Regions from separate parts of the Gordonia polyisoprenivorans genome, predicted to be linked through region 2. Evidence: riboswitches for the same ligand, from Rfam matches in the RefSeq annotation. Region 2 holds a riboswitch; the other holds the start of a gene.

Region 1 (4,579 bases), 2.9 Mb from region 2:
CGCAGTATCAGCCCGCGACGTTCGGCCACAAGGGACAGATCTACGACGGCTGGGAGACGCGACGGCGTCGAGAAGCGGGAGTCGATCAGGCGATCGTGCGGCTCGGCGCGCCGGGTGTCATCTACGGCGTCGTCGTCGACACGGCGTGGTTCAAGGGCAACTATCCGCCGTTCATCTCCGTCGAGGCCGCCGCCAAGGAGGGCGTCGTCTCCGTCGACGAACTGCTGACCGACACCGAGTGGGTCACCATCGTCGAGAAGAGCCCCGTCGACGGCGACACCCGCAACCCGTTCCGGGTCGACGCGAAGGATCGCTTCACCCACGTGCGTCTGACGATGCATCCCGACGGCGGTGTGGCCCGATTCCGGGTCCATGGGCGCGGCGTACCCAACCCGCACTTCTTCCGTTACGGCCATTTCGACCTGGCCGCGTTGGAGAACGGTGGCCTGATCACGGCCTGCTCCAACATGTTCTACAGCTCGCCCAACAACCTGCTCATGCCCGGCCGTGCACGGCACATGGGCGAGGGCTGGGAGACCTCGCGTCGGCGCGACGACGGCAACGACTGGGTGCAGGTACGCCTGGCCGGACAGGGCCGGGTGAGCCTCGTCGAACTCGACACCAGCTACTTCCTGGGCAACGCGCCCGGCGCGGCAATGGTCCGCGGCCGCGACGGCGAGGACGGCGAGTGGTTCGAGGTGTTGGGCCGCACCGACTTACAGCCCGACACCCGGCACCGGTTCGTCATCGACCTCGACCGGCCGATGACCGAGGCGCGCATCGACGTCTACCCCGACGGCGGGATGGCCCGACTCAAGCTGTACGGCCTGCTGACCGACGAGGCGCAGACCGAACTCGTTGAGCAGTGGGAGCGCGGCGAGGCCTGAGCACGACTGGTCGCCGGGATGTCAGGCCGCGCGTCGCTCCGCGAACGACGGCAACACCAGCTCGCGCACGCGGTGACTCGTCGCCGAACCGTCGAGTGGCACCAGGATCACCGCGTCGGCGACCTCGGCCGCGTAGATGTCGCGGATGAGGGTCACCAGACCGCTCGGCGTACCCACATAGCGGACGGTGCCGCCGTTGATCTCGTCCGGAATGTGTGCGACCGCCGCCCGCGCCGACGCGGCGCTGGGCGCGATCGCCACCTCCACCTCGAGTGCGACGGAGAAGTTCGCGGTGTCGCGGGTACCGGCCCGCAGCAGCGAGCGGGCCCGCTGGGCGTCACGCAGCGTGGGTCGACGGACGACGATGGCCGACGGCTCGGCGGGAACGTCGTCGGCGAGCGCGACGCGCAGCGACGGCCGTCCGATGCTGATGCGATCGAGTTCGATGGTCATGCCGGGTTCCCTCCGGGTGAGGTCGAGATGAGTTGTGCCAGAGCGTCGATCAAGCGGTCGATGTCGGCGGCCCCGGTGCCGAGGCCGAAGCTCGCGCGCACGGCGCCGTCGGGGTGGCCGAGGCGAGTGAGGATCGGGTGGGCGCAGAACTTTCCGTCGCGCACGCCGATGCCGTGTTCGTCGCTGAGATATTCGGCGACGGCGCGCGGTGCAATGCCGTCGACGCCGAACCCGGCGATCCCGACGCGATCGGTGATGTCGTCGAAGATGCGGAGTGCCTCGACGCCGTCGATCCGCGCGAGACCGTCATCGAGACGGCAACGCAATTCGTGTTCGTGCAGGCCGATCGCCTCGAAGCCGATCTCGGTGATCGCCTCGCAGGCCGCGGCGATGGCGATGGCGCCCAACACATTCGGAGACCCTGCTTCATGCCGCGCGGCACCGGTGTGCCAGGCAGTGGCCGCGCAGTTCTCGTCGGGCCCGTCGACGACGCTCACCTGCGCCGAGGCGCCACCGCCGGCGAGATACGGGTCGGCGGCGTCGAGCCAGTCCGTTCGTCCGATGAGCACTCCCGCCCCGAACGGCGCGTAGACCTTGTGACCGGAGAACACCAGGTAGTCGATACCGTGGCTGACCATCGACACCGGCCGGTGGGCGACGAGTTGGGCTGCGTCGACGAGGATGCGCGCGCCGTGTCGGTGCGCGATGGCGGCGAGGCGACCGATCGGCAGGACCTCGCCGGTGACGTTGGAGGCCGCGGTCACCGCGAGCAATGCCGCGGGAGCCGCGGCCAGTTCGCATTCGAGCGCGACGAGGGTGTCCTCGATACCCGGACGCGCGGTCACGATGCGGGCCGTCCCGGAGTCGCGCGAGACCCACGGCAGGAGGTTGGCGTGGTGCTCGATGTCGAAGACCACAACGTCGCCGGGGGTGCAGTGGGCCGCCAGATTGATCGCGTCGGTGGTGTTGCGGGTGAACACGACGGTGTCGTCGGCACGCCCACGCACGAAGCGCCGCACCGTCTCCCGGCACTGCTCGTAGCGACGGGTGGTGACCTGGGACAGATGGCCGGCACCGCGGTGGACACTCGCGTACTGGTGCAGCGACGCGGCGACGGCGTCGGCGACCGCGGTCAGGGCGGGGGCGCTCGCCGCATAGTCGAGATTGGCGTAGGCCACCTCGTTCCCGTCGGCGAGCGGCACCGGCTGTCCTGCGCCGACGACCTCGGCCAGCGGCTCGCAGGACGACGGATCTGCGCACACGGTGGCGGCGACCGATGCGGGGGTGGCGACAGCAGTCATCGAAAAATCTCCTCGGGAATCCACGCTTGCCGTGTCCGGGTGGTACACGGCCAGGTCGTCACCCGGAGCACCCCACCGCGGAGGAGGGTTGCCGACCAGCGAGCCGGGGCTTGTCACTGGCACTCATGACCTGCACCAAGGGTGACCTATCACGTCCGAGGGTGTCAATTTTCACTCAGCGTGGGCGAAATCCCGGCGCCGTCCGGCGCTAGGTTGGTCGGGTGAGCGGCGAACCTGTGGGAGATGAGGGAACGGGGCCTGCCCCGTTCGTGTTGTCGCGTCCGCACGGAGCGGTTCGGGCCGAGGGCGTTGCGCGACGGTTCACCGCGGTCTCCGACGCCGCCGAGGCACTGCGATCCGGTGCGGTGGCGTCGGTGGTCGGCGCACTCCCGTTCGACCCCGCCGATCCGGCCGCGCTGTTCGCACCCGAGCGATTGCATCGGGAACAGGCGCTCGGTGGGCGCGCCCCCCTCCGTCATTCACTGACCCACTTCGTCGAGATCCCCAACGCCGCCACACATCGGGAGCGGGTGCGCCGGGCGGTGGCCGCCATCGATGCCGGCGACCTCGACAAGGTGGTGCTCGCGAGAACCGTTGGTGCGGTGCTTGATTCACCGGTCGAGATCGGCGAGCTCCTCGAGGCGCTGGCGCACGGCAATTCCGAACGCAATGCGTTCGTGGTCGACACCGGCCACTCGTGGCTGCTCGGCGCGAGCCCGGAGTTGTTGCTGCACAAGAGCGGCCGCGAGGTCACCTGTCATCCGTATGCCGGTTCGGCTCCTCGCTCGTCGGACCCGGAAGCCGATCGCGAAGCCCGGGAGAAACTCGCCGCGTCGGACAAGGATCATCGCGAGCACGCGTTTGTCGTCGAGCATCTGCGTGAACGGTTGGCGCCGATCAGCGACGAACTCTCTGTCGCGACCCGACCTCAGTTGCTTTCCACCGGCGAGATGTGGCATCTGGCCACACCGATTCGCGCCCGGCTCACCGATCCGGATGTCGGCGCGCTCGACCTGGCCCTCGCCCTGAGCCCCACCCCCGCGGTGTGCGGAACACCGACCGACGCTGCGGCACAGTTCATCCGGGATCACGAGGAACCCCGTGGACTCTACGCCGGCGCCGTCGGCTGGGCCGACGCACACGGCGACGGCGAGTGGATGGTCACCATCCGTTGCCTCGAACTCGACGCCGACCGACAAACCTTTCGCACGTGGGCCGGCGGCGGCATCGTCGCCGACTCCGATCCCGAAGCCGAACTCGCCGAGACCACCGACAAACTGCTGACGGTATTGCGGGCGTTGGGAATCGACAACCGCTGATCAGCAGGCCTCCTCCCCCGGCGGTCGAGGCTTGCTCGAGTAACCTTCCCCATCGGTGGCCCAGGCGCACCCCCGTACCTGGACATACCCGCCCCATCGACGATCCAGGCCCCCGCACTCGAGCAGCCCTCCCCATCGACGGTTCCATGCGCACCACCCCCGTACCCGAGCAACCCCTCCCCATCGATGATCCAGGCGCACAACCCCGTACTCGAGCATCCCCTCCCCATCGACGGTCCATACGCACCACCCCCGTACCCGAGCATCCCCTCCCCATCGATGATCCATACGCACAACCCCCCGTACCCGAGTCATCCCCTCCCCATCGATGGTCGAGGTGCACGGCGCCCCAGGCGCCGGGCCTCGAGACCCGGCGAGATGACAGGTATCGCAACCACATCCATCGACTACAGCAAAAACCGCGCCCCTACCACACCCCGCCGACAGAAAAGCATCGCCGAAACACGTTGTCCACAAGCAGAATTGACCAAAATACCCCTTGCATCGAACACCCTGGCGAGGTACACTGGACCCATCACACCGATCAGCCACCGAGGAGGGGCCCATGATCGAATCCACTACAGTCCTTGACGCGCAAACCGTTGACGCCGAAGCAATC
Region 2 (4,579 bases):
CACCTGGAGCCCGCCGACGCAGTTGCCGAGACCTTCGGCGATTTCTGCCTGTAACCGCAACGGGTACAAGCGATCCGAATCGATGCCGGCGACGATGGTCGGAACGGTGCACGAGGCGAGGGCGGCGGCGATACCACCCCGGTTGCGGCCGACGTCATGGTGGTTCAGCACGTCGGAGAGCACCACATAGCTGCCCGGATCGAAGCGCTCGATCAGTTTGTCGGCCTGGTGCTCGAGATAACTCTGCACCGCGTAGCGGCCGCCGAGGAGCGGATTCTCTTGCGCCTGAGGCGCATTGGCGAACCGCTCGTCGAGTTCACCCTCGAATCGGTAGGTGAGGTGGGCGATACGTCGGGCGATTCCGAGGCCGGCGATCGGGGAGCGCCCGGTGCCGTGGTAGTCCCCGCCCTGCCAGTTGGGATCGGAGGTGATCGCCGCGATCTGGGTGGTCTGTGTGCCGATCTGATCGGCGGTCGCGCGGGCGCCGACCGCCAGCACCAGGGCGCTGCGGACCCGATCGGGGTACTCGATCGCCCACTCCAGCGCACGCGCGCCGCCCATCGAGCCGCCGAGTACCGCGCCGATTCCCCGGATGCCCAGGGCATCGAGCAGGGCCGCCTCGGCGCGCACCTGATCGAGCACGGTGATGTCGGGGAAGCGTGAACCCCAGGGCCGCCCTTGCGAATCCGGCGACGACGGGCCCGTCGACCCACGGCAGCCGCCGAGGACGTTGGCGGAGATGACGCACCATTCGTCGGTGTCGATGGCAGCTCCCGGCCCGATCAGGCCGTCCCACCACCCGGGCGAGGGATGCTCGTCGGTGGGCGCGCCGGTCACATGCGAGTCGCCGGTCAGGGCGTGCAGCGTGAGGATCACGTTGTCACGTGCGGGCGACAACGTCCCCCAGCGCTGGAACGCCAGGGTGACGTCGTCGAGTTGCTGCCCGTTGTCGAGAGACAACGACCCCAAACGCATTCGGACCATCTGCCCGTCGGGAACTCGTTCCCACTCGGGCTGATGCGTCGTGGACGCCTGGGGGTCGATACTCACCGACACGGGTGTTGTACTCCTGTCCTCGAACTACTTGGCCGCCGCGAAACCCTGGTCGAGGTCGGCGATGATGTCGTCGATGCCCTCGATACCGACGGCCAGGCGCACCAGGCCGGGGGTCACACCGGCAGCGAGCTGCTCCTCGGGGGTCAGCTGGCTGTGGGTGGTCGAGGCGGGGTGGATGACCAGCGACCGCACGTCACCGATGTTGGCGACGTGGCTGTGCAGCGTCAACGCCTCGACGAAGCGCTTCCCCGCGTCGACGCCACCGGCGATCTCGAAGCCGATGATCGCGCCCTGCCCCTTGGGGGCGAGCTTCTGACCACGGGAGTACCAGGGCGAGGACTGCAGACCGGCGTAGGCGACCGACTCGACCTGAGCGTGATCGGCGAGATGGGCCGCGACCCGCTGCGCATTGGCGACGTGGCGCTCGACGCGCAGGCTCAGGGTTTCCAGTCCCTGGGCGAGCAGGAAGGCGTTGAACGGCGAGATCGCCGCACCGGTGTCACGCAGCAACTGCACGCGTGCCTTGAGCGCGTAGGCCGGCGCACCGAGGTCGGCGAACACCGCACCGTGATAGCTGGGGTCGGGGGTGGTGAAGCCGGGGAACAGATCCTGGCCGTCACGCTGCACCCGCCAGTCGAAGGTGCCGCCGTCGACGATGATGCCGCCGATCGCGGTGCCGTGCCCACCGATGTACTTGGTCGCCGAGTGGACGACGATGTCGGCGCCGTGGGCCAGCGGGTTCAGCAGGTACGGGGTGGCGACGGTGTTGTCGACGATCAGCGGCACGCCGTTGCGATGGGCGACCTCGGAGATGCCCTCGATGTCGAGGATCTCGTTGTTGGGGTTGGAGATCGACTCGCCGTAGAAGGCCCGGGTGTTGTCGCGGACCGCGGCCTGCCACGAATCGAGATCCTCGGGATCCTCGACGAAGCTCACCTCGATACCGAGCTTGGGCAGTGTGTAGTGGAAGAGGTTGTAGGTTCCGCCGTAGAGACGCGGGCTCGACACGACGTGTCCGCCGTTCTCCACGATGTTGAGGATGGCGTAGGTCTCGGCGGCCTGACCGGACGCGACCAACAGTGCCGCCACACCGCCCTCGAGCGCGGCGACACGCTGCTCGACGGCGTCCTGGGTGGGGTTCATGATGCGGGTGTAGATGTTGCCCGGCTCGGCGAGGCCGAAGAGGTTGGCCGCGTGGGTGGTGTCGTTGAAGACGTACGACGTGGTCTGGTAGATCGGCAGTGCACGAGCGTTCGTGGCGGCGTCGGCCGACTGGCCCACATGGATCTGCTTGGTCTCGAAACTCCAGTCGTCGGCTGGGTTCTGGGCATCCGTGCCGTCGTTGGCTACGTCAGACATGAGAATAGATCACTTTCTGCGGTCGGCAGGGTGTGGTGACCCTGATGGGGTCCGACCTTCGGACCCGCGCTTGCCGGGGATGCTCGTCGCGATCCCACAACCCGGTCATCACCCGGAGCACCCCACCGCGGTTGGAGGGTTGCCGATCAGCGAGCCGGGGCTTGACGCTGATACTCATGACCTGGCGACAAGGATATAACACGGTCGTCGGCGGCTGAGAACCCTCCTGCTCAGCCTGGTTTGCGTGCTGGACAGAAACGGTCGGAGTCGGTTCGGGCGTGGCGGCGGGTGTCGCCCGGACGGACCAATCGCGTCCTGATCTCGACGGATCGGCCGGAATCGGCCGCGCCGTCTGCCTACTCTTGCCCCATCACGGTTCCCTCGCCCAAGGACGTGTCCGATGCGGCTCTCACCTTCCTTCGCCTCGCTCCGCGGCAGCATCTCGACCGGAGTGGTCGGGGCCGCGACTGTGGCGCTCATCGCGGCCGCATTCTGGGGTCACGGGGTCGCGTCGGCGGAAACAGCGGCGGCGTGCAGTCAACCCGGTCGGGTGTTCATCGTCGGCGGCACGTGGAATTCCGACGGTTCGTATCTCGTCGGGATCGAACAGCGCTACACCGGGCACGGCGCCCACTGGGAGGAGCTGCCGGACAGTCCGTACTCCGGCGCGGGCGCCTACGAGATCGAGCAGGTGCCCTACTCCGCGACCATCTGGCCGCTCGGGTCGGTCGGATACAACGCCAGCGAGGCCGAAGGGTCGGCCAATCTGGAGCAGGCCGTCGCCGCGTACCAGCAGCAGTGCGGTGCCGACAAGAAGATCGTCATCGCCGGCTACTCGCAGGGGGCGCGGATCGCCGGCGACGTGCTCACCGACATCGGGGCAAATCGGTCGGTGACCATGGACGACGGCTCGACCTACGTCATCTCCACCACCGATTCCGACGGTGCACGCACGGTGTCGGGAGAGCTCTACTCCGATCCGCGGATGTCGGCGACGCTGTGGGGACAGGGGATCGAGGCGACCCTGGTCGGGATCATCCCCGGTCTGACCATGTCCGGAACCCGAGCGGTCACCGACTACGGGGGCCTGCCGGTGACCACCTACTGCATCGCGGGCGATCCGATCTGCGATCTCCCCGATCCGTTCCATGACCCCATCGGCGACCTCGACGCCCTCCTCGGCTATTGGGTCAAGCACGGTCAGTATCCGTTTCACATGTATCAATTCCCGGGCACCGGCACGACCTGGTACATGAACGGCGCGAACGAGCCGATGACGTGCACGCAGAGCGGGTCGCTGCAGACCTGCACGATCGCCTCGCCCTCATCGATGGTCATCCTCGCCCAGAACCTCGTCGACGCGCTGGGCCTGCACTGGTCGGTCCCGGACCTGGTGGCCTACCGGTTCCGCCTACCCGACATCATCGGGATCACCCTTGCCGACTTCCAGCCACCGATCCGCTGGGTCATGGACTGGTTTCCGCCGTTGCCACAACTGGGCTACGGCGCGTACCTGCCGGATCTCTACGCCTTCGAGAACACCATCAACGGCGCGCTCACCTGGAACCGTGAGCTCTTCGAAGAAGGAGTGCAGGCACTGCTGGCCAGCGGCAAGAGCATCGTCGCATTGCCGCTCAATTTCGTGAAGTACTGGGCGGCGCGCGTCGTCGAGGGCATCACGACGGTGCCGAGGGGTTCGACGAGTGCGGGTGCGGGTGCGACGGTGCTGTCGACCCCGACACAGGTCGCGGTGCCGCTGCTTGCGTCCCGACAGAGCGCTGTCGGTGGTGGGGCGGGCGCTGTGGGCGAGGAGGCGGGCGCTGTCGGTGGTGGGGCGGGCGCTGTGGGCGAGGAGGCGGGCGCTGTGGGCGCAACGCAGGCACCGGCGCCCGAGTCGAGTGTGGCGCCTATGTCGAGTACGTCGCCGGAGCCGAGTGTGTCGCCTACGTCGAGCACGTCGCCGGAGTCGAGTTCGACGACCGAGTCGGGCGCGACGTCGTCGCAGTCGGAAACGTCGTCACAGGAGAGTTCCGCGCCGTCGCCAGGTGAGACCGAGAGCGGTTCCGCACCGGATCAGACAACGGTGCCGTCCGCCTCGTCGGCGAAGGAATCTGCTGCCGCCACACCGTGACGGACGTCTCGATTCCGGTCCGACGAACCCGTG

Evidence for each region. A riboswitch is a leader RNA that binds a small molecule or an ion and turns the genes downstream of it on or off. The one in region 2 is predicted to bind S-adenosylmethionine.
Region 1: linked by a shared signal. The riboswitch ahead of J6U32_RS25805 (aminotransferase class V-fold PLP-dependent enzyme) and the one ahead of J6U32_RS11945 (bifunctional o-acetylhomoserine/o-acetylserine sulfhydrylase) in region 2 are both predicted to bind S-adenosylmethionine.

The regions. Positions count from the first base shown of each region.
Region 1 is NZ_CP072203.1:5,745,849-5,750,427, forward strand. Features, by position in the region: gene alc (allantoicase) at 1-887, shown strand, start outside; gene J6U32_RS25800 (hypothetical protein) at 909-1,340, opposite strand; gene J6U32_RS25805 (aminotransferase class V-fold PLP-dependent enzyme) at 1,337-2,641, opposite strand; SAM riboswitch class IV at 2,659-2,772, opposite strand; gene J6U32_RS25810 (isochorismate synthase) at 2,863-3,960, shown strand; gene J6U32_RS25815 (HNH endonuclease) at 4,526-4,579, shown strand, end outside.
Region 2 is NZ_CP072203.1:2,648,917-2,653,495, forward strand. Features, by position in the region: gene metX (homoserine O-acetyltransferase MetX) at 1-1,056, opposite strand, end outside; gene J6U32_RS11945 (bifunctional o-acetylhomoserine/o-acetylserine sulfhydrylase) at 1,081-2,415, opposite strand; SAM riboswitch class IV at 2,477-2,597, opposite strand; gene J6U32_RS11950 (cutinase family protein) at 2,816-4,546, shown strand.